4 regions of the Rossellomorea sp. QJM3NY_18 genome follow, and region 2 is predicted to be linked to each of the others. Evidence: riboswitches for the same ligand, from Rfam matches in the RefSeq annotation. Region 2 holds a riboswitch; each other region holds the start of a gene.
The links. Region 2 has a riboswitch for cyclic di-GMP ahead of AC0VXY_RS19655 (hypothetical protein). Riboswitches for the same ligand answer to the same signal wherever they lie in the genome.
Positions count from the first base shown of each region.

Region 1 (5,336 bases), 310 kb from region 2:
TCTGATCATCAATAAAGAAGACGGTCAGAAAACATGGCTTGTCGAAACGTATATGTCGAATGAATACATCGAATTTTTCCAAAAGGCTCAGCAAAGCAAAGAAGACTTGGAAATCCAGGTCGTGATTTCCCATGCAGCCAATGATCCTGCTGCCTTCATGACATCCATCCGTTGTATCAAAGAAATGGATAAACATATCAGCATTATGTTTGAAGGAAAATTGAAGAAACAACGGAATGAATATGCGGAAATACTGCTTGATGACTTGGTCCAGAAAGGGTACTCCGGGGATGAACTTGTTCGTGAGTTCCGTGAGAAGATGGTGTCTAAGCCAAGGATTCCGGCAACGGCAAAACCGAGCATTTAATAATACGAAAATATGTAATTTCTTGTCGAATTATTTATGATATAATTATATTTAATATTGTGACTTCAAACATGAAGTCTTTAGGTAGGTGTCCCTGATGATTGGAGAGAGAGTTAAGAAATACAGACAAGAAAAAAGAATGTCCATGACGGAGCTCGCTGAAAAAGCAGGCGTAGCTAAGTCATATTTGAGTTCAATTGAACGTAACCTTCAACAAAACCCTTCCATTCAGTTTCTGGAGAAAGTTTCAGCGGCTTTAGGAATTCCTATGGATGCTCTATTATACGATCAACCCGAGGATCAAAACATTGATCACGAATGGATGAAGATTGCAGAAGAAGCAATGGATTCTGGAATCACCAAGGAACAGTTCCGGGAGTTCATTGAATTTAATAAATGGAAATTAGGCAATAAATAAAGTCTTGCGAAGAGTTCGCAAGACTTTATTTATATTACATTATTTTATATCCGGCCTTTACTTCCTGGGATTGCTTTTGTAAATACTCCCTGATTTGTTGCTTAGATATTCCTGCTTCCAAGGCTTCTTTCACTAGCTCAACCCATTCTTGGTCCAATTCTCTATTCCCCAAATTGTTTCCCTCCTAAAATACAGTAAACGTATTCCAGGCAATCCAGCCGCCATCGTATTAATATGCGTTTCAAATTCACGTTGATGTCTTTCATATGTAGTCTTCCAGGAAATTGATTTACTATTAATACTTTAGACCTGTGACTTTGCGTCCCCATTTTTCAATGGGTTTGCCTTTTTCTGCCCTCACTCTTCATCGCTTTTCGTTATATCAATAGTACCATCTTTTTTCAAAATTTTTTGTCTATTCAAAGAAAATTTTTACACTTTTTTCCTACAAGTGAATGCTTTATTCGACATTATCCAAGTTTATTACTAAATAAATTGTTGTATTCTTCATAAGCATAAAGATATTTGTCGAAATTCAAAGATATTTTTTGTTCATATTCTTTTCATAAGCTTCTAACTTTTTTCGGAGTGGGATAAAATCACTATGCCTTAAGAAGGGCGTATAAAATGGTGCTTCAGTTAAGTCATGACCGCAAGATGGGCAAATCCAATCACCTGTTTCAGTGCTACTGAATGAAGAGCGAGTACATCGATTGCAAACTTTTTTATACATTTATCCACCTCTCTAATGTTATGATCACTTCGTTCTTATTAATATATTCGTTTTGTTCTTTATAAAGAACTTTATAAATTAACTATAGTCTAATTTCCATAAAAATGAAAGTCTGGATTTTTTATTTTATAAAAAAACAGAGGCAACTCATAGTCGCCTCTGTCTTACCCCATTACTCGTCCTTATTATCCTTATCCTTCATATCAATATCATCTTCTACAGCGTCTTCTTCAGGTGTGTTGTTATCCTTCGCTGCATCTTTGTCGCCTTGCTTGTTCTTGTCTTCTGACTCAGGGTAGTTCTCTTCATTCATGTCCCCGTTGTCGTTCATATCGTTATTCTCATCCATGTTGTCGTTTTCTTCCACTGGTGCTTCGTCTTCCGGAGGAGGCTCCTGGTTGGCGTTACATCCTACAAGAAGGAAAGCGGCAAGTGCAGATCCACCAAGGATCGATAGTAACTTTTTGCTCATGATGTATGACTCCTTTCTATGTTGGTTAATGTAAGACCGTTACGTTGGTCTTTTGTTAGCTTTCCCGGAAAATGAATTAACTTGCATATGGAATCATTTTTTCAAGGTAAAAAAAGCCGGATTTGACGTGAAATGAATCACATCAAACCCGGCCGCATTATACCTGATTACTCTTGCTTATCCCCAAGAGCAAACATCATCTCTAATTCACAAGCAACTTCACCATCAACGGTTGCAACACCTTTTCCTTTACCGATCGGTCCTTTAAAGCGGATCATTTCCACTTCAAGTCGGAGCTGATCACCAGGCTTTACCTGACGCTTGAAACGGCATTTGTCAATGCCCGTGAAGAACGCCAGACGTCCACGGTTATCCTCGACCTTCAGCATCGCCACAGCTCCGACCTGAGCCAGCGCCTCGACAATCAGCACGCCCGGCATCACAGGGTAATCAGGAAAGTGACCATTGAAGAACTCCTCATTCGCCGTCACATTCTTGATCCCGACCGCTTTCTTGCCTTCCTCCACCTCTAAAATCCGATCCACCAGCAAAAACGGATAACGATGGGGAATAATCTCTTTAATCTCATTAATATCAAGCATAAATAATTCCTCCTACCAATATGTATGTACACTTTATTGTACAGAAACTGTGGTTGTAATAGCAACAGGATGGGAGGGACGGACCTCGAAATCCGCCCTAATCCCCCAAGGAAATCCCTTTAAATCAACATTTCCCCTCAAAAAAGGCATCAAATTCGAGGTCCGTCCCTCCCAACTCCAAATTTGCAACGATATCTACGTAAAAAAAGGGACGGACCTCGAATCACAAGCTCCATTCGCAACGAAACCCTTTTATATCAAGGTTCACTGTCGTAAAAGCTAACGATTTCGAGGTCCGTCCCTCAAAAATTATTTCTTCACTACGATATCAATGATATGCTGCCAGGTTTCTGCTTTGAAGACGTCGGCAGCGTTGCCGTTGCCGATGCCAGCGAAGCCGATGACGGCACCGAGGACGAGGCTTCCTGCAAGAAGAAGGATGAACAGAAGGATTCTGAGCCAGATGGGAAGCATGCGAACACGCACCCAGCGTGATGGCTTAGTTTCGTCCTTTTGCTTTGCCTTTTTTTCTGTTTTTACTGATTCTCTTGTCACTTTTTCTTGCAGTAGCTCTTTTTCACTCATAGCATTTAACTCCTTTTAGCGTATCCCATTTACAAGGCCCATCATTTGATCTGCAAGGGAGATGGATCGCGCCTGGAATTGATATGATCGTTGAACACTCAGCATGTCCGTCATTTCTTTGCTGATATCCACGTTCGATCCTTCTAACGAATTCTGAACCATGGAAATATCAGATCGTGCTCCACCCGTGACGTTGGTCACCACTTCATCTTCCGTGACGCCTAGTTCATCCAGGTTGTCTGCAAAACCTAACAGGTTCCCGCCAAATTGCTCCAGAAATTGAGATTTTTCAACGGTCACAACGCCGAGGTTAAATCGTTCTTCTCCCCCACCGGCACCTGTAACGGTCAGAACCCCGTTATCACCAAGCTGAAAGGAAGAGGCATCCTCAGAAAACGTAATATAGTTATCATTCTCATCCAGTACCGGCAGCCCGCTTCCGTTCACGAGCATCATTTCCCCGTTCCCGGTAGGACTCGCAGAGAATGCTCCGTCCCTCGTGTAGCGTACGGCACTCGAGTCTTCATCAGCCGCCAGCACCTTGAAGAACTGACGGTCGCTGGTCAACGCGAAGTCCAGGGAGCGGCCTGTAGCTTTCAACGACCCCTGATTCAGGATCAGCTGCGCCTGTGAAAGTTTGGCACCGTTCCCTTCCCTGACTCCAAGAGGGGTTAACCTGCCTGTTTCGAACTTGTCTACGCTCTGATTTTTCACCTGTTGCACAAGCATCTCGGAGAAAGTTGCATCCCTGCGCTTGTATCCATTTGTATCTGCGTTCGAAAGATTATGACCAATCATATCCATCTGTTTCTGCAATTGGCCTAATGTGTTGGTTGCTGTAATCATCGTCCGATTCATGACACGTTCTCCCCTATTATAAGGTATTCAGTGACGAAATTCATTTACAATACTTACTATCCGTTGACCCTGCCGATTTCGTTGGCTGCCTTTTCCATACTCCGGTCATACGCCTGAAGCACTTTTTGATTGGCTTCGAAAGCCCGGTACGCCGACATCATGTCGGTCATCGTACGGGAAGCATCGACATTGGATCGCTCCAGAAAGCCCTGCTTGGCAGCAAAAGAAACATTCTCTTCTTCATACGCGTCCGGAAGAACTGCAGTACCTTCTGTGGCAAACAGCCCATCTCCCTGCTTGACTAACAGGTTCGGGTTATCCGAGTAACCTACTCCCAATGTTGCGACGGCATTCCCATCCACGACAATCTGACCATTTTCCCCGACCGTGAACTGATCGCTTGCCAGTTGAATCCGGTCACCATTTTCATCCAGCATATAAAAACCGCTGTTCGTGGTGAGGAAACCGTTGCCGTTCACTGTCAGATTTCCGTTTCGCGTATAGCGTGGTGATCCATCCGTTCCTTCCACCGTCAGGAACACCGATCCACGGATTCCTGTCTCTTCATCAACAGGCATGGAACCATCCAGAAGCGCCACATCCAAGCCGCGACCCGTTTCCTGAAGATCACCCTGCACAAAGGAAGGGATCGTTTCCTGCATATACACACCTGTATTGAGTGCCCCCACTCTTTGATTAAAAGGAAGCGACAGCTTTTTTTCAGTCGGGATCGATGTGGAATCCATCCTATCCATCAGCATTTCAGGAAACGCCCGCATCGAAGCCTGATCCGCTTTGTAGCCCGGTGTATTGGCATTCGACATATTGTTCGTCAGCATCTCGGTCTTCCGCTGTTGAGAAAGCATGCCGGATGCTACTGTATAAAATCCTCGAAACATCTACTTTCACCTCTTAACCGTTATATCGGATCAATGGCGCATGGGTTTTACCCGATTCTTCTTCTCGAAATCTTATCGATATTCTCAAGCATCAATCCCGTTCCGATTGCTACACAATCCATCGGGTTCTCCGCAATCAATACCGGTACTTTCAGTTCTTCTGCAAGAAGCGTATCCATTCCGTGAAGAAGGGCTCCACCACCTGTTAAAATAACTCCGCGGTCAATAATGTCCGCTGATAATTCCGGCGGCGTCTTCTCAAGGACATTTTTCGCTGCCTGTACGATGACCGCCACTGACTCACGAAGAGCCCCTTCGATTTCCTTGGACGTCACAGTGATCGTACGTGGAAGTCCTGATACCATATCACGTCCGCGGATGCTCATTTCCTTGCGATCTTCG
Region 1 is NZ_CM149659.1:4,101,364-4,106,699, forward strand. Features, by position in the region: gene AC0VXY_RS21015 (YwpF-like family protein) at 1-367, shown strand, start outside; gene AC0VXY_RS21020 (helix-turn-helix domain-containing protein) at 465-785, shown strand; gene AC0VXY_RS21025 (anti-repressor SinI family protein) at 820-957, opposite strand; cyclic di-GMP riboswitch class I at 991-1,141, opposite strand; gene AC0VXY_RS21030 (hypothetical protein) at 1,691-1,990, opposite strand; gene fabZ (3-hydroxyacyl-ACP dehydratase FabZ) at 2,158-2,592, opposite strand; gene AC0VXY_RS21040 (DNA-directed RNA polymerase subunit beta) at 2,902-3,177, opposite strand; gene AC0VXY_RS21045 (flagellar hook-basal body protein) at 3,193-4,035, opposite strand; gene AC0VXY_RS21050 (flagellar hook-basal body protein) at 4,092-4,934, opposite strand; gene mreB (rod shape-determining protein) at 4,982-5,336, opposite strand, start outside.
Region 1: linked by a shared signal. The riboswitch ahead of AC0VXY_RS21025 (anti-repressor SinI family protein) and the one ahead of AC0VXY_RS19655 (hypothetical protein) in region 2 are both predicted to bind cyclic di-GMP.

Region 2 (5,336 bases):
ACATTGCCTTCGCACTTGAAGTAATAGAAGAACATCCAAAGCAAATTAAGAAAAGAGTCATGGAAGTACTGGACCTGGTAGGGTTAAAGCATAAAGCAAGAATGCTGCCAAATGAGCTTTCCGGTGGGGAACAACAACGTGTATCGATTGCTCGATCCATTGTGAATACTCCGAAGCTGGTAATCGCGGATGAACCTACAGGAAACCTTGATCCCGAAACATCATGGGATATTATGAACATTTTTGAAGAAATCAGCAACCGTGGAACCACGGTGATCATGGCTACACATAACCGGGAAATCGTGAATACGATCAAGCATCGGGTAATCGCCATTGAAAATGGCCGCATTGTCCGGGACGAACAGCGAGGTGATTACGGTTATGAAAGCTAGAACGTATGGCCGTCATCTTAGAGAAAGCTTCAAAAGCATCGCACGAAACGGTTGGATGACATTCGCATCAGTGAGTGCCGTTACCGTGACATTACTACTTGTTGGTGTGTTTATCGTTTTAATGCTAAACATGAACAAGGTAGCAACCGATATTGAGAAAGACGTTGAAGTGCGGGTATTACTTGAAATTGGGACTGAACAATCCCAAACAGATCAAATAGAAAAGAAGATACAAAATATAAGTGGTGTGGAATCAGTTGAGTATTCTTCCAAAGAAGAAGAACTTCAGAATCTTGTCAAGGATTTGGGAGACGATTTCAGATTATTTGAACAAGATAACCCATTATATGATGTGTTTATCGTAAAAGCAGACAATCCAAGGGAGACCGGTAAAATCGCTGGTCAAATCAGTAAGTTCGAAGGTGTCAATGAAGCCCTATACGGTGAAGCAAAGATTGAAAAATTATTCAATGTACTGGAAATGAGTCGAAACGTTGGACTTGTATTGATCATCGGTCTGTTGTTTACGGCGATGTTCCTCATTTCAAATACAATCAAAATCACCATTGTCGCTAGAAGAAGGGAAATCGAGATAATGAAACTCGTGGGTGCAACCAACTGGTTTGTACGCTGGCCATTCATATTAGAAGGTTTATGGCTTGGAATTTTAGGTTCTATTATCCCGATCGCTCTTGTAACGTCAGGTTATTACTATGCCTATGGATTTATTAAACCAAAACTACAAAACAATTTTATTCAGATATTAGATTTTACCCCCTTTATCTATCAAGTAAACGGATTGATTCTATTAATGGGTTGCCTGATTGGGGCTTGGGGAAGCTTTATGTCTGTACGTAAGTTCTTAAAAGTGTAAAATTTGATAGGTTGATAGAAGCTGAAAGGAGCATGCCGCTTGAACAAGAAGTATTTTATTTCATTATCTATTGCAGCAGCATTAACAATCGGAAGTCTACCAACGTTAGCAACCACTGCTAGCGCTAACTCCTCCGTGGAGGACTTAAAGAAACAGCAGGACGACATCTCATCTAAAAAAGAGCACATCAACGGCAAGATCGATGAGAAAAAATCAGAAATTGACCAAAACATCAGCAAACAAAAAGATATTCAATCACAGATTGCTGAAATCGGTACGAAATTAAAAGATACAGAAACGAAGATTGCAGAAAAAACAAAAGAAATTGATGATACAACAGCAAAAATCAATAAGCTTAAGGCGGATATTGAAGAGTTAAAGAAAAAGATTGAAGAGCGTAATGAGCTTTTGAAGGAACGCGCTCGCGCCATTCAGGAAAAAGGCGGATCTGCCAAATATATTGATGTACTTCTTGGAGCAAACAGCTTCGGAGACTTTATCAACCGTGTAACAGCAGTGAATACCATTGTAAGTGCAGACAAAAAGATCATGGATGAACAGAAACGTGATCAAGATGAATTAGAGAAAAAGCAGGCGGAAGTAGAAAAAGAACTTTCGGATCTGGAATCTTCCAAAGCGAATCTTGAATCCTTGAAAAAAGAACTTGATAGCCAAAAAGCTAAAAAGGCAGAGCTATTCAAACAGCTGGAAGCTCAGCAGGCATCTTTAAAGGTAGAAAAAACAAACCTTGAACAAGAATCGAGTGAACTTTCTAAAATGGAGCACCAGCTTGAAGGTGAAATCCAAGCTGAACAAGCACGTCTGGCAGAATTAGCCCGCAAGCGTGAAATCGAGCGTAAGCGCCAGGCGGAAGCTGAAGCAGCAAAGCGTGCAGCAGCACAAAAACAAGCGACAACTAGTAGCAGTGGATCTTCTTCTGCTTCTGCAACAGCTGCTCCGGCAGCAGCCCCAAGTGCCCCTGTAAGTTCAGGAGTATGGACAGCGCCTGCATCTGGAACAATTACAACTAACTTTGGTTGGGATACATTAAACGGAGAGCGACGTTTCCACTATGGTACAGACATTGCAGCACGAGGAAGTGTTCCAATCTCTGCAGCGGCAGATGGTTATGTCATTAAGAGCCATTACAGCTCAAGCTACGGTAATGTAGTGTACATCACTCACTCCATCAACGGTCAAATGTTCACAACAGTGTATGCTCACATGTCTTCTTCGCTAGTGAGCACTGGACAAGCTGTTAACAAAGGTGACCAAATCGGATACATGGGTAACACAGGATTTTCTTTCGGACAGCATTTACATTTTGAACTTTACAGAGGTTCTTGGAGTGCATCGCATTCAAATGCTGTAAACCCACGTCAATATATCAACTTTTAAGTTTAAAATCCCCTCTTCTATTTTGAAGGGGGATTTTTTTTGAGCGAGGGTAAAAGAACTCTTTCTTCTAACTACCCTATCTATTACTTGATAAGAAAAAAGGAAATCAACAACTTGTTTGAGAAAGACTGTTTTCATATCCTTATTCTTCTAGTATAATGACAAATATGTTCAAGTGATTTTTCGAAAAAGGCAAACTAATTGAAAAATTAGGACGCAAAACCACGGGTCTTCTATTTTTAAATAATGATCGCCGGGTTACCGAAAACAATGGAAGCAATGAATACTAACTCTAATTTTTTTCTAGTATCATTCAGCCTGCCTTTTTGGTGGGTTTTTTCTCTGGAAATGTTTGTGTTGGTGGGATTTGAATCTGTACGAAGGATGATGATGTTGGAGTTAGCAGATATAAAAAGACAATTAAGAAGTTTCTGCAGAAGGAATCGCACAGCATTAAAGTATACTCATATTGGCGAGTACTCTGCGGAAGAAGTGAGTGAGATGTTTATTGACTGTGTTGGTACCGAAGAGGTCAAAAGAATTCTTCATGACATCGACATTATCAATCAACGAGGTGGAGATACTGTCAAATACTTCATACTCATCCTTGAAGGCTTGAAAGCAGCTTAAGATTTTGATTCCTTCACAGGGTGGAACACCATTTTCACGTCGTATATGAAAGGATCCTTCAGAGAAGGATCCTTTTTTGCGGAAAAACAACACCCTGCTGTCTGTAATCATTACAGTAAGGGATACACTATGAGTAAATCACTTGCCTGAAAGATGAAAATTTAAGATACTAATACATAATAGGGTATATTTCGTACGAATGAACCAGTACAAAATAGTTGGAAGAAACCTCTATGAAAGGTGTAGAAACAAATGGATGAAAGGTGGTACACCATAGGCTCCTTTACTTTCCCATCTACTTGGGGAGCGATCATCGCCTCGTTCATTCTGACATTTCTTTTCCTCTACTTCTGGAATCGAAAGGCAAGCGACTGGTATTCAAATGGTGTTTTTTACTTTTTGGTCATCTGGAAGCTGAGTGTCATTGTCGTTGATTTTCAGAATGTTATTGAACATCCCATTACGATCCTTTATTTCCATGGGGGCAGGTGGGGATATTGGTTAGGATTGCTGACAGTGCTTTTATACATATTTGTTAGAAGGGCAGACACAGTATATCGTCTCGTCATTGCCTGGATGAGTACGGTCGTTTTCTTTGAACTTGTCGTTCACTTGCTGGAATCTGATATTCTTGCAGGGGTCATCCAGTTTTGTCTCAACGGTGCACTGGTCTTATTTTTATCGAAAAAAGAAGATGACCGTGATACGTGGGCTATACAATTAGTGGTGGTCTTCACCCTTCTTCAGCTGCTGCTCCATTCCATATCTGGAGGATTTGTGTTCACCACTGTCACCTGGACGTATCTCATCGTGATGGCTTATCTAATCTTTATCTACGGAAGGTGGAAAACGAACATTGAATAAACGAAATTTTGCTCTGGCAATCGTTGCCCTGCTGATCGGAATCTTCCTGGTTAATTTGTTTCAGGATCAACAGGAAAAAAAGGCAAGAGAAGAGGCTGCCCAGTTGGCCAAGGAATCCATGGATCTTTCTGATGCCAAGCAGGGACTCACGAAAGGGGATCGTGCACCGGACTTTACCTTGACCACGTTAGAAGGTGAAGAAGTCAAGCTCTCCGATTACAAGGGCAAGAAAGTGATCCTGAATTTCTGGGCCACCTGGTGCCCGCCATGTAAAGCGGAAATGCCCCATATGGAACAGTATTACAAAAAAAACGCGAAAAAAGAAAATGTCGAAATCCTTGCCGTCAACTTGACCTCACAGGATGAGGGGGAGAAGGCAGTCCAGGAGTTTGTCGACGGCTATGAACTCACTTTCCCTATTCTCATGGATGAAAAAGGGGATGTCGGTGACGAGTACCGGGCATTCACGATCCCGACCACTTACATGATCGATACAAACGGCCTCATCCAGCACAAAATCGTCGGCCCCATGAACGAAGAAATGATGGGTGAAATGGTCCGAGGGATGGAATAATGGGAGGGACGGACCTCTGACAGGACGTTTCATTACATACGCTAAGAGGTATAAGTAACCATGACTCAAAAAGGAGGATCAATATGTTCCATTATACAAAAGAAGTTTCAATGAATGTGAAGGATGCGGTTTCAGCCGTGGAAGCAGCCTTGAAAGAAGAAAGCTTCGGGGTTCTGTGGAATCTTGACCTGGCCGCCAAGCTTCAGGATAAAGGGCTTGATTTTAATGAAGAGGTAGTTGTCCTGGAAGTATGTAATCCCCACGAAGCGAAAAAGGTGCTGGAAGAAAGCATGCTCGTCAGCTATTTCCTTCCTTGTAAAGTGACGGTATATACAGAAGAGGGATCGACGAAGATCGGTATGGCAAAGCCCAGCAAGCTGATTGAATTGGTAGATAACGATGAATTGAAACGGTTGGCATTGGATATAGAAAATCGCCTGATCGGGTGTTTAGAAAACGTCTGACGATGAGAACCTGTTGCATGTATGCTACAGGTTCTTTTTTTTGCATCCAATACCTCACACTCCTCACAATCTTCTGAATATGATACACTTTTAAAAATACATAGATTCAGGAAGGATGACAATAAATGAAATTCACCACC
Region 2 is NZ_CM149659.1:3,792,479-3,797,814, reverse strand. Features, by position in the region: gene ftsE (cell division ATP-binding protein FtsE) at 1-392, shown strand, start outside; gene ftsX (permease-like cell division protein FtsX) at 382-1,266, shown strand; gene AC0VXY_RS19660 (murein hydrolase activator EnvC family protein) at 1,306-2,664, shown strand; cyclic di-GMP riboswitch class I at 2,846-2,930, shown strand; gene AC0VXY_RS19655 (hypothetical protein) at 2,935-3,294, shown strand; gene AC0VXY_RS19650 (hypothetical protein) at 3,547-4,158, shown strand; gene AC0VXY_RS19645 (redoxin domain-containing protein) at 4,151-4,732, shown strand; gene AC0VXY_RS19640 (DUF302 domain-containing protein) at 4,816-5,196, shown strand; gene AC0VXY_RS19635 (trans-sulfuration enzyme family protein) at 5,322-5,336, shown strand, end outside.

Region 3 (5,336 bases), 740 kb from region 2:
TTTTCCTTTGCAGGGGAACCTTTCTTCGTGTTTGGGAATGCCCCTGCCTACAAGCAGCGAAAGACGAGGGACCTTGGGAATAGCTTAGTACTCGGATTTCAGCCAAGAAGGATTTTTGAAGGATTGGAGGGTACCTCCAAGGGTGGTATCATGTCCCGTGAAAAAGTAAGAGAGCGGGTCGAAAAATGGGACGGCTTACCAACGCATCCGAATATCAGTCATTACGGGGACCCGGAGCATCGTGAGTGGAAGCAGTACTTTATTGGAGACGATGTAGAACCGATTGAAGGAAAATGCCCATTCCATCATAAATAATTAAAAGAGTGCCGGGGGTTCCCGGCACTCTTCATTAATATATATCTACATTTCCACTGGATACTGAAACATCAATGGTATATTGCCCTGAGCCTGCGACCCCGGTAATATCCCCATTTTCTATTTTTTGATTCTTTAATGGAAGATTGCAGGAAATATCCCCGCTGCTTGCCTGCCCCTTCAGTTTAAAGCTTGCTTTCTCCGGCAGATCAAGCTTCACTCCACCTGAGCTGACATCGAATGTCATGTCTCCCTTTAAGGAGTCCATGGTGACCGTTAATTCACCTGAGGATAAGTCGCCTACAAGGGGACCTTCAAAGTTCGATAACTCTACATCCCCCGAACTGATTCCCACTTTTCCATCCTCTGTTGTGAGGCCGTTTACGACCAAATCCCCTGAAGATCCATCATGTTCGAACAGTTTTGTCTCGACGTTTTCAAGCTCCATATTCCCCGATCCCATGTCAATCGACAATTCATCAAGTTTCCATTTCTTTGAATCAGATTCTCCAGCCATCACGAAATTGCCGGAGCCGATATCGATTTCCACGCTGTTCCTATACCCTTTCGGAATATAAACCGTTACGTTTGATTTGCGATTGAATCCGATCCATTCATACCATTTATGCTTGACCACAACGTCAATCGTATCTCCATTCCCGGTTAAGGTCATCGTCCCTTTTCCCTCTATATCGACCTGTACTTCATTCTTGTCAGTCGGTATGACTTTTGTGTCGCTGTTTTCCAGGTCCAGGTCGATATGTTTGATTTCATTCGTCACTTCAATCCGATCCCCTGACTGACTTTCTTTTGCAAACAATGATGTATTGTCATTTAGGATGACATAGAGCGTCCCCAATGCAAGCAATGCAATAATGATGGCAAATGCGTTTTTCATTCCAATCCCTCACTTTGGTTTGTTTTTCCAATTGATACATTTATTTTAAAGCAGTGGAGAGACTACCACAATGAGCTATAGGATTATTTTTGAATGGGACCAGAGGCGTAGGGTAATCGGAATCAAGAATACCGAAGCGGGGAATCCATGACCATCACATTAGACATCGATCGTGGATTCTTGATTTAAATAGGCAGTGGTAGGGTACAAATAGATTAGACAATGTAGATAAGGAAGTGAAATCATGAAAGATACACCTATGCCCCCAACCTTTTACGAGCAGCCGACACTGGAGCTTGCCAAATCACTGTTGGGGTGTGTGTTAGTGAAAGAAACGGAGGAAGGAATCGCTTCAGGTTATATTGTGGAAACAGAAGCATACATGGGGCCGATCGACAGGGCCGCCCACAGTTACGGAAACAGGCGTACAAAGCGGACGGAAGTGATGTTCCATGAAGCTGGCCGAATTTATACATACGTCATGCATACTCACTGCCTGGTCAACGTAGTGAGCGGAGAACGGGAAAAGCCTGAAGCGATCCTCATCAGAGCCGTCGAGCCACTCCATGGACAAGAGCTTATGGAAGCGAGACGACCCGGTCATGTGAAGAAGAATTGGACCAATGGGCCGGGAAAGTTGACGAAGGCACTAGGCATTACCATGGAGGATTATGGGGGGAGCTATTTACAACCGCCGCTCATGATTACAGAGGGGTATCAACCTGAAAACATCTCGGCAGGGAAAAGAATAGGGATTGATAACACGGGGGAAGCCAGGGATTATCCATGGCGGTTCTGGATTAGTGGTAATCCATTTGTATCAAGATAGGTCTTTCTTTATGAATTTTCTAATAATTTCTAGAAAATACACCCCATAAGTACTAGTTATGTGGTATATTTTTCTTATAAGACAAATATCTTTATAAGCTGACCATTCGACTGGGGGCTTTGAACCTAAATGATAGATGGGCGCTTACATTTAGGGGAGCCAGTAGCGCAACCGACCACATGCGAACGCGGATAATGCGTTTTTGTGTGGTTTTTTTGTAGGCAAGACCAAAACTAAAGAGAGAGTATAGGGGTCCTATGAACATCTTTACTATTTTCCAAGACGACTTTATCTACCATGATTTTCAACCATTATATGATATGGGTGAACATCGAACCCTCTATGCTTATGAGGGTCTTTTGCGAAATAAGTATAATGAAAATCCCGAAAGTGTATTTCAATCGGCCATGAAGGCCAATATCTTGTACAAACTGGATACTCTGTCCATTTCAAAAGCCCTTGAACATTTTTCGGGAAACGGGATTGAGGACTGTAAGTTATTTCTCAATATTTATATCACCACGATCTTGCACCCGAGCTTTCACACCTATTTTTCCGATCTTATGGATCGCCACCCTGATATTAAAGGACGGCTCGTGCTTGAAATTAATGAATCCAGTGCAGAAGAGCTTTGGCAGAATCCGTTGTTAAAAGAGTCTTTAAAGGAACTGAAGCAATATGGCGTCTGGTATGCGATAGATGATTTCGGGCAGGGGACATCCTCCATTAAGAAATCCATTGAATATGAACCGGAAATCATCAAGCTTGACCGCTATTTCGCCATGAACCTGGCACAGGATGAAAAGAAACAGCGGTTCCTCTCTTTTTTCAGCCAATTCTACGGAAATGATACATTGATTGTCTTAGAGGGAATCGAAACAAAACAGGATATGCAGGTGGCAAGGGAAATCGGGATAACGATTGGACAGGGCTTTTATTTAGGAAAGCCGAGCCGGTTATTGGCTTAGACCGGGAGAGTGACTCTGACTTAGAGGAGTCACTCTTTTTGTTACCGAATTGTCAGACTTGAAATAAAATTGAAAAAATTTAACATTTCTATTAAACTGAGGAAAAAGAGAATAAAGGGGATTCTATTCATGAAATATCTCAAGTTTCCGATCAGGTTCATCTTTTACTATATTCTCGGTCTAATGGGGATTTTAGCCGTGAGTATTGCTCCCGAAGTATTCAGGGAGAGAGGGTTATATAATGTTGTAGGCTACTTGGAGGAGTTTATCAAGTTCATCTTTGTTTTTATGGATGGGGCCAATTGGAGTTATTCCTATAAGGGGATTACCGTCGATTTCCTCGATATGCTTTGGGGACCATACCTGTATTCTCTGCAAATTATCGGGGGAGCCTTGGGCATAGGGCTTGCTATTGCCTTTATTCTTACCGTCTTGACTGTGTTTTTACCGAGACCGATCACGCGGGCTCTTAAGAAAGCACTAAATCTCTTGGAGACGGTGCCTGATTTAATGTTCGCATTCATGCTTCAACTTATGATTGTTTATGTATTTAAATATTTCGGAGTGGAACTGATGAATTTCACGGAGTTCGGGGAGGAGAAGATCTATCTTGCCCCGATAATTACGCTGTCCATCATTCCGATGATCTCCTTCTTCCGTATCCTCATCTTCATTATGGAAGAAGAGTTGCTGAAGCCTCACATCGAATTTGCCCAGAGTAAGGGGATGTCGAGGGGACGGATCCTCTTTTCACATGTTTTGAAAAATATTTCACCAAGTCTTTTCTATCATGGAAAGCTGATCATATGGGGGATGCTGTCCAGTTTATTCATCATTGAAACCATTTTCAATATGAGGGGAATTACTTATTATATCATTCAAGATTTCAGGCCGATGGTAATTGCCATCTCATTGATTATGATCTACACACCTTTTTTCGTCGTGTATCAAGGTGTCTATCTGTGGATCAATCACGAGAGCAGCCAAGATCATACGAAATATAAACGGGATAAAACAAAGTGGACTGAATGGAAGATATGGGGCTTTCTTTCAACCATCCGCAGGCTGTGGTGGCAGCATATGCATAATGGCAAGTTCGCTGCCGGATTCAGTGTAATATTTGGCTTGATTGCCGTCAGTTTCCTATATTCGGCGTTGAAAGAAGAGCCAATCAAACAAATTCAATTTATGAAAAATGAAGAGGGGCGGATCATCAGTGCCCCTCCTCATAAACCATTTGGGGACATGATCCTCGGATCCGATTTCTTCGGTTACAGTATTCTCGATCAGCTTATTGTAGGGGCAAAGTATACCCTGTTGTTTGCTTTGATTGTCGCTTCACTGCGGGTGATCGGTGGCTTCTATCTTGGTATTGCCTATCATTTTCACTTAAAAGAAAGCAGGAAGAACTGGCTTGACCGGGTGGTGGATTCCATTCATTTTCTCCCTTTAAGTCTTATCGCTTATCTCTTATTAAGACCGGTCCTTTGGGGGCTGCCTGTGTTAGGGTGGGATCACTCGATTTTTGAGAGGCTGGTGTTCGAAGCCGTTGTCTTAACAATCCTTGTACTGCCGTTGACCACTGTGTTAATTGGAAATGAACTGAAACTAATAGGGAAGCAGGATTTTGTCCTGTCAGCAAAGCTCCTCGGGGGGAGCAACAAGCATTTGCTCTGGACGCATCTATTCCCTCACCTGGCACCGCGGATGTTCATCATATGGGGGCAGCAATTCATCCAGACGCTTCTCATCCTCGTCCATCTTGGATTATTTCATCTTTTCCTGGGAGGGACGATCATAACAGGCGGTCTGGTCCCGGATCCTCCGAAATCAGGAACATTTGAATGGTCGGGCCTGATCAGTTCCACGAAGAATTCACTTATGACTGGCAAGTACTGGATTGTCATTGCTCCACTCGTTGCCTTTATGATTGCAATCATCGCCATGCAGCTGATTGTTCAGGGAGTGAAGGAAATCCAGCAAACGAAAGTCGGAGTGCTGGTGAACAACAAACCGATCAAGACGAAACAAAAAACAGTTAAAAAGAAAACCAACCGTCCAGCGGTGGAAGACTTCCAACTTGTCCGCCAGCAAACCTTTAAAGGATAAGGAGGAGAAAAAGGTGAACAGAAAAAGTCCGAAACTTCCATTGACTGATCAGGAGAGGGCTGCCCTCCGCAGAGCCAAGATACGACTTGGGGATCTACATGAATTATCTCCTGGAATTCTCCGGGAGACACTTAAAATTACGATGGAAAGATCCCGTTACTTAGTCGGCATGTCCATTTTCCAACAGATCCCTTCTATTGGACCTAATATGGCTCAC
Region 3 is NZ_CM149659.1:224,987-230,322, forward strand. Features, by position in the region: gene AC0VXY_RS01250 (YqcI/YcgG family protein) at 1-315, shown strand, start outside; gene AC0VXY_RS01255 (DUF4097 family beta strand repeat-containing protein) at 350-1,213, opposite strand; gene AC0VXY_RS01260 (DNA-3-methyladenine glycosylase) at 1,458-2,042, shown strand; cyclic di-GMP riboswitch class II at 2,148-2,228, shown strand; gene AC0VXY_RS01265 (EAL domain-containing protein) at 2,300-3,010, shown strand; gene AC0VXY_RS01270 (ABC transporter permease subunit) at 3,140-5,119, shown strand; gene AC0VXY_RS01275 (helix-hairpin-helix domain-containing protein) at 5,133-5,336, shown strand, end outside.
Region 3: linked by a shared signal. The riboswitch ahead of AC0VXY_RS01265 (EAL domain-containing protein) and the one ahead of AC0VXY_RS19655 (hypothetical protein) in region 2 are both predicted to bind cyclic di-GMP.

Region 4 (5,336 bases), 250 kb from region 2:
TGCGGCGAAGGAATAGACTATAAAAATAAAGCATTAATTACATTAATAAAAAATTTAGAAATTGAAGATAAAGTTAGGCTCTTGGGAGTTATTAGAGATATACCTCAAATTTTAAATGTTTCAAAGCTTTTAGTGTCAACTTCTTTAAGTGAAGGCTTTCCAAACGTAGTGGGTGAAGCGATGTCATGCGGAACATATTGTCTAGTCACAGATGCAGGAGATAGCACTCACATTATAGGGGAATATGGCTCTGTAATACCAAAACGTCAGCCTCAAAAAATTGCAAATGAAATTAATAAAGTTTTAGAAATTGAAGAGCTGAAGTTTGAAAATATTTTATTAGATGCCCGAAATAGAGTTGAAGAAGAGTTTTCAATTGGCTCAATCACAAAAAAATACGAGCATATTTATACTTTAGGGATTACAGCTTCTAAAGAATGATTTGCAAACTTTAAATATTTCACTAAGACACTAAGATAAATGGGGATTTATATCAATAAAATTTATCCCTTTTAAAAAAACATTTATAAGGCTTTAATGAATCTGAATATAGATTGATATAAATGGTCACTATTTGGTTGTTCTCATATTAAAATGTTGTTTTTTCATGGGAAGAAGTCTATCGATTCCGGAGGAGCCGGTGGAAGGACATGTATTATTGTGAGGAAGTGGACTGTTGGATTGTTCTTTGGGAGGACTACAAGAGTTATATATAAGGTGCGCTGCGGTGAGCACTTTGATCTTCACCTTGGAGACGGGAGGAAACTAGCCTGCAGAATGGAACTAGGCAGGGAATGGTATGTCGTGGTCGGCCGAAATGACATGAAGTTTTATTTAAAATCTCACAATATATCAAGTGAATTTATAGTCAAAAGGGGAGCTTCATATTGGATCCTCCCTTTTGACTTGTGGACATGAAACTTGGAAGAGTTGAGACAAAAGTAACCGTCAATTTTCGGTCGTACAGGGCTGTCAGTAACAAGAAGGGTGGTCCTCTGCATGGCAGAGGTGGAACAAAAACTTGTCCTTAGTGGAACAAAAACATGGCAAGCCTGGTACAATTCAGTGGCTGTATTCACCCCGAGAAACCTAATGTGAAAAGACACAACCAGAATAGTACCCTAGCTGTGTCTTTTCTTGTTTATTAAAGTCATTCAATTTGGGATTTGTATTGAATTCTTGCGATTCCTGAGTCTTTGGTGTGGGTGTACCCTTCTCCAATAAGCACGTATTTATTATTAATTGAGTAAATCTGCGTGTATAAACCCGACATTTCATCGATGCCTGCATACTGTGGGGTTCCTAGCAGTGATTCCAAGTCTTTGAAAGTTTGTGGTGTGTTATTTACGTTATAAAGTATGGACACAAGCTGTTCTTCGTTCATTAAGTGGCTAAAGAATAAATTAGAATCTTTATACCCAAACGTAGGAGCGCCTTGATAATATTCTTCAACATCTGGAGTGCCTAATTCATTTTTAATTTCTTGAATATTGGTACCAAGAGGATATGGAATTCCTTTTAATCGTCCTTTAGTAAGTTCTTCCTTAAATGCCTTGTCAAAATATTGTTCGGTATCCATTAGCATAACGGTTCTATTTTGAGTTTTCAGTATCCAATCAGATTCGAATTCCCATAGTTGCTCAGTTTGCACATTGCCATTATCGTCAAGTATCTGCAGTGAAAATGCATTCTTATTAATTTGGACTTTATAGGGATTTTCGTTCGATATGGCAATGGTTGAAACAGATCGAATCTCTTGATTAGAGGGGTTATATTTAAAAATTTTTAAAGCGGAATACATATTGGTAGCACTTGCTACTGTTTGGCTTCCCACAAGGAATTTCTCTTTCTTCGTGTTTTCGATTACTCCGTGAAGCTGGAATTCATTCACCAGATCATCCTTATACTCCCCTGCTTTTTTCCAAGCTCGTGAAGAATCGTCCTGTTTAAAAATTGTTAAGCCGTGATTATTCTCAGTAAGCTGTTCTGAAAATGGACCATAATAAGCGGTGACTTCGGGTAAAGTGTCGTTATCAAGATCATGTACTATATATTGAACGGGACCTTCTATGCCGGCATTAGATAAGAACCCATCTGCTTTGCTTTCATCAATCCACTCCCTATCACTTTTCTTTTCTTTCTTTAAAAAGGTGGGATCATTCTTGCTCGCTTTCGCAATGTCTGTCGTAGAAGAAGTTTCCTCCGTCTTGGTTTCTGTGTTGTTGCTCTGGCAGCCTACAATGCCAGCCATTATAATAATGATGGAAATCGTGCTCATGAATCGTTTCATGGAATCCTCCAGATAGTGTTATTCTTTAATAAATCAATCCTACTTCGTATTAATATCCCAAAGCATGCCAGCGGTTCCGTAATTATGGGTATAAGCAGGATCTTCAATTGAATTTAGGTGGAATTTGAAAGGAAGGAATCTCAATACTTCCTTTCTATTAATGTCCCATTCTTTTTAATTGTGATAGCTTGTTATATGCGTTAATTATTCCGATCATCCACCCTAGGAGTAACGTAACAATAACCGAAAACGCAAGATTGATGGTGGTTATCATTAATGCGGTATATCCTTTACCGCCACCGCGTGCCCAATGTTCACGATCTGATCTTCTCATAGTGTTATATAAGTTCAGGATTTGACGCCAGCCATACACAATTCCAACTGGATAGCAAATAATCATGAATAAAATTAGGTAATCATTGACACCAAAACGTATAGTTGAACCGGAATATGTTGTGATGGCTTTAAATAGAAACACTGCAGCAAGAATAATCCCCACCGCAATGAGAACAAGGACCTTCTTTAATTCTTGTTTATACAACATGCTTCTGACCCCCTAATGCTTTCTGTTGGGAAGTGGATTACGCCACTTCAGATTGGTGTAATTTTTCAATTCGTTTAAATGATTCGGGATGACTGGACGCCCCCACAATCCTTTTCTGAAGCTCATTTCCATTTCATTGAAGCTGTTTAAAACTTGTATTAGTGGATCACCATAGCCTAGTTGGTAAGCAAAATGGTCGGCTTCATATTCATTTTTTCTGGAAGAATGCATAACGAGCATTGTGCCAAATTTCGTCCAAAGCCACATCATCGCGACTAGCATGAAGTCGATGAAAATAGTCATAATCAAAGTCCCGAAGCTGCGGTTTGCGATACTTGCCATAATGCCAACGGCTGACATTACCACACGATAGAGTACAAACATGGTGGAAACGATCATATTCCCTACTGATACAATTAGAATAAGGTCAGTATCCTTGTTGGAAAGATGTCCAAATTCATGTGCTAGAGTAGCTTTGATTTGTTCATCACTGTACTGCAATAAGCCGCTGGTAAGGCAGATGGTTTTACGGCCCGTGGCAAACGCATTGGGATTAGAATCGTTACTTATGAAGAGCTTGACGTGATCTGCAATGGATGGATCAAGCATTTTAGCTTTCCCATAAACTTCCTCAAATAATGGCATAAGACGGTCAATATATTCTTGTGAGAGCGGTTTGCATCCTTGTTGGACGCGGAGCATCCATTCACCAACTGGAGATAATGCGATGGTAAGAGAGACCAGATACAATGATAAACCAACAAAGATGTCTTGAAAAAGAGCCATGACAATCAGTGTATTAAGAATAAGATAAATAATAATTCCAGTGTTCTGCTTCTTAAATAGCCGTTTTGCGAAATCAACGAAATACATAGTTTTTTATCCTCCAATAATTATTTTTTATAAAAATCGTATTACCTCAGACCGGTTCCCTTAAATAAAAAAAGCTAAAGCAAACAGCCATAGCTCAATTTTTCTACGGCAACCTGACAATCATAGCGCTGAATAGCACCTTAGACTCATGGCTTTGCGTCCTCCCCTTTCAGAAAGTTTGCCTTTATCACTATTATAGGAAATTAGTAATATATTTAAATTGAGTATAAAGTAATAAGAAAAATATGTAAATGGTATAGAAAGAAAAGTCATTCAATCCAATTTGGCAAAACTATGGGCATGTCCAAACTTTAAAGGATTATATAGGTGAAAAGGCCCTAGAACCCGTCTACTCTATCATTGCCTTCTCGAAGAAAGCCACATTAAAATATGAATTTACATCAGCGAAGGTTATTAAATTTGGGCAATTAACAAAAGTTATCAAAGAGTGGTGTTTTGGAAGCAGAAGAACCGTCCCCTTGCTTCTTATCTTAAATGGAGTAAGGTATAATATACCATAAGACAAGTGAAATCGGCTTAATGTGAAGAAATTGAGGTGAGTTGGATGTTTGGCTTTTGGGTGATTGTGACGATATGTTTAGCTATTTGGGGTGGATATATTGCTTATAAATCTGAACGGTGAGGATGGTCAGTTCGTCCTCTCACGGCTATGAAAAATCCTCACTTATGAAAGTGAGGATTTTTTGTTTGAATTATCACCCTTGTTCAACCAGGTGTGAGGCAAATTCTCCGATGCTCCGCAGCATGTCTTCCCATTCTTTCTCATCGGCTAAATGGAAATGGACCGTCGCCGAATCATCGCTGTATTCGCTCAGCCAAATGCCTTGGGTGGATGGAAGGAATAATAGGATATTCTCCAGATACATTTCATCCTCCAGTGACACGATTCCAAAGTTGGATATATTGAATAATGTCCATTCAAAGCGTTTTAAATCCTCAGTAAACAGGTCGAAGCTGACCTCTTCTTCAGGTGTGAATTTCGAGCTTTTTCGGACCTTTTTTAGTTTTTCCGGATTGCTTAAGCGGTCGAAGTTCTTCTCGCTCAGAATGAAGGATCGCTGCTCGTTCGTATGAAGCTTCTGGATGCCATAGTATTCTTTCATATAATGCTCCATCTCATTTGACGAAATAATGGAGAATTCATGGATGATATCCTTTTCAATGAGGTGAAGCAGCCACTCATCGTTCTCGTAGTGATGGATCATCAACACAGACTGAGCCGGTGTATTGGAACAGCGGATCATCCTCTTGGATTGTACATAGTTCCCGATGAAGTGGAGCATTTCCTCCGTTAAAGGATTCTCTCCTCTTGCGTCCCGCTCTTCATCCAGGATGCTCTTCATGATCAGCTGTTTACTCGTCGCCTCCATGATGGCGATCCATTCCTGTTCGGTCTTCTTCCCGATCGCTGCCTCTGCAATCCCCTTTGCTACACTGTCGTAGCCTGATAAGCTGACCATTAAGGCAAGTTCTTCGGATGTGCAGGTTAGTATATGGTTCATGGGCTCACTCCTATAGTTATGTATTTTGTTGAGGTGTAACATACTTCTCCAATACCATTGACCCTGTCTATGGTTGAATGGGAATATATCCTCTTCTAACCAAAAA
Region 4 is NZ_CM149659.1:4,043,561-4,048,896, reverse strand. Features, by position in the region: gene AC0VXY_RS20780 (glycosyltransferase) at 1-441, shown strand, start outside; gene AC0VXY_RS20775 (DUF5348 domain-containing protein) at 595-918, shown strand; gene AC0VXY_RS20770 (DUF4309 domain-containing protein) at 1,151-2,290, opposite strand; gene AC0VXY_RS20765 (hypothetical protein) at 2,448-2,834, opposite strand; gene AC0VXY_RS20760 (M48 family metalloprotease) at 2,847-3,707, opposite strand; cyclic di-GMP riboswitch class I at 3,812-3,900, opposite strand; gene AC0VXY_RS20755 (hypothetical protein) at 4,424-5,230, opposite strand; gene AC0VXY_RS20750 (hypothetical protein) at 5,326-5,336, opposite strand, start outside.
Region 4: linked by a shared signal. The riboswitch ahead of AC0VXY_RS20760 (M48 family metalloprotease) and the one ahead of AC0VXY_RS19655 (hypothetical protein) in region 2 are both predicted to bind cyclic di-GMP.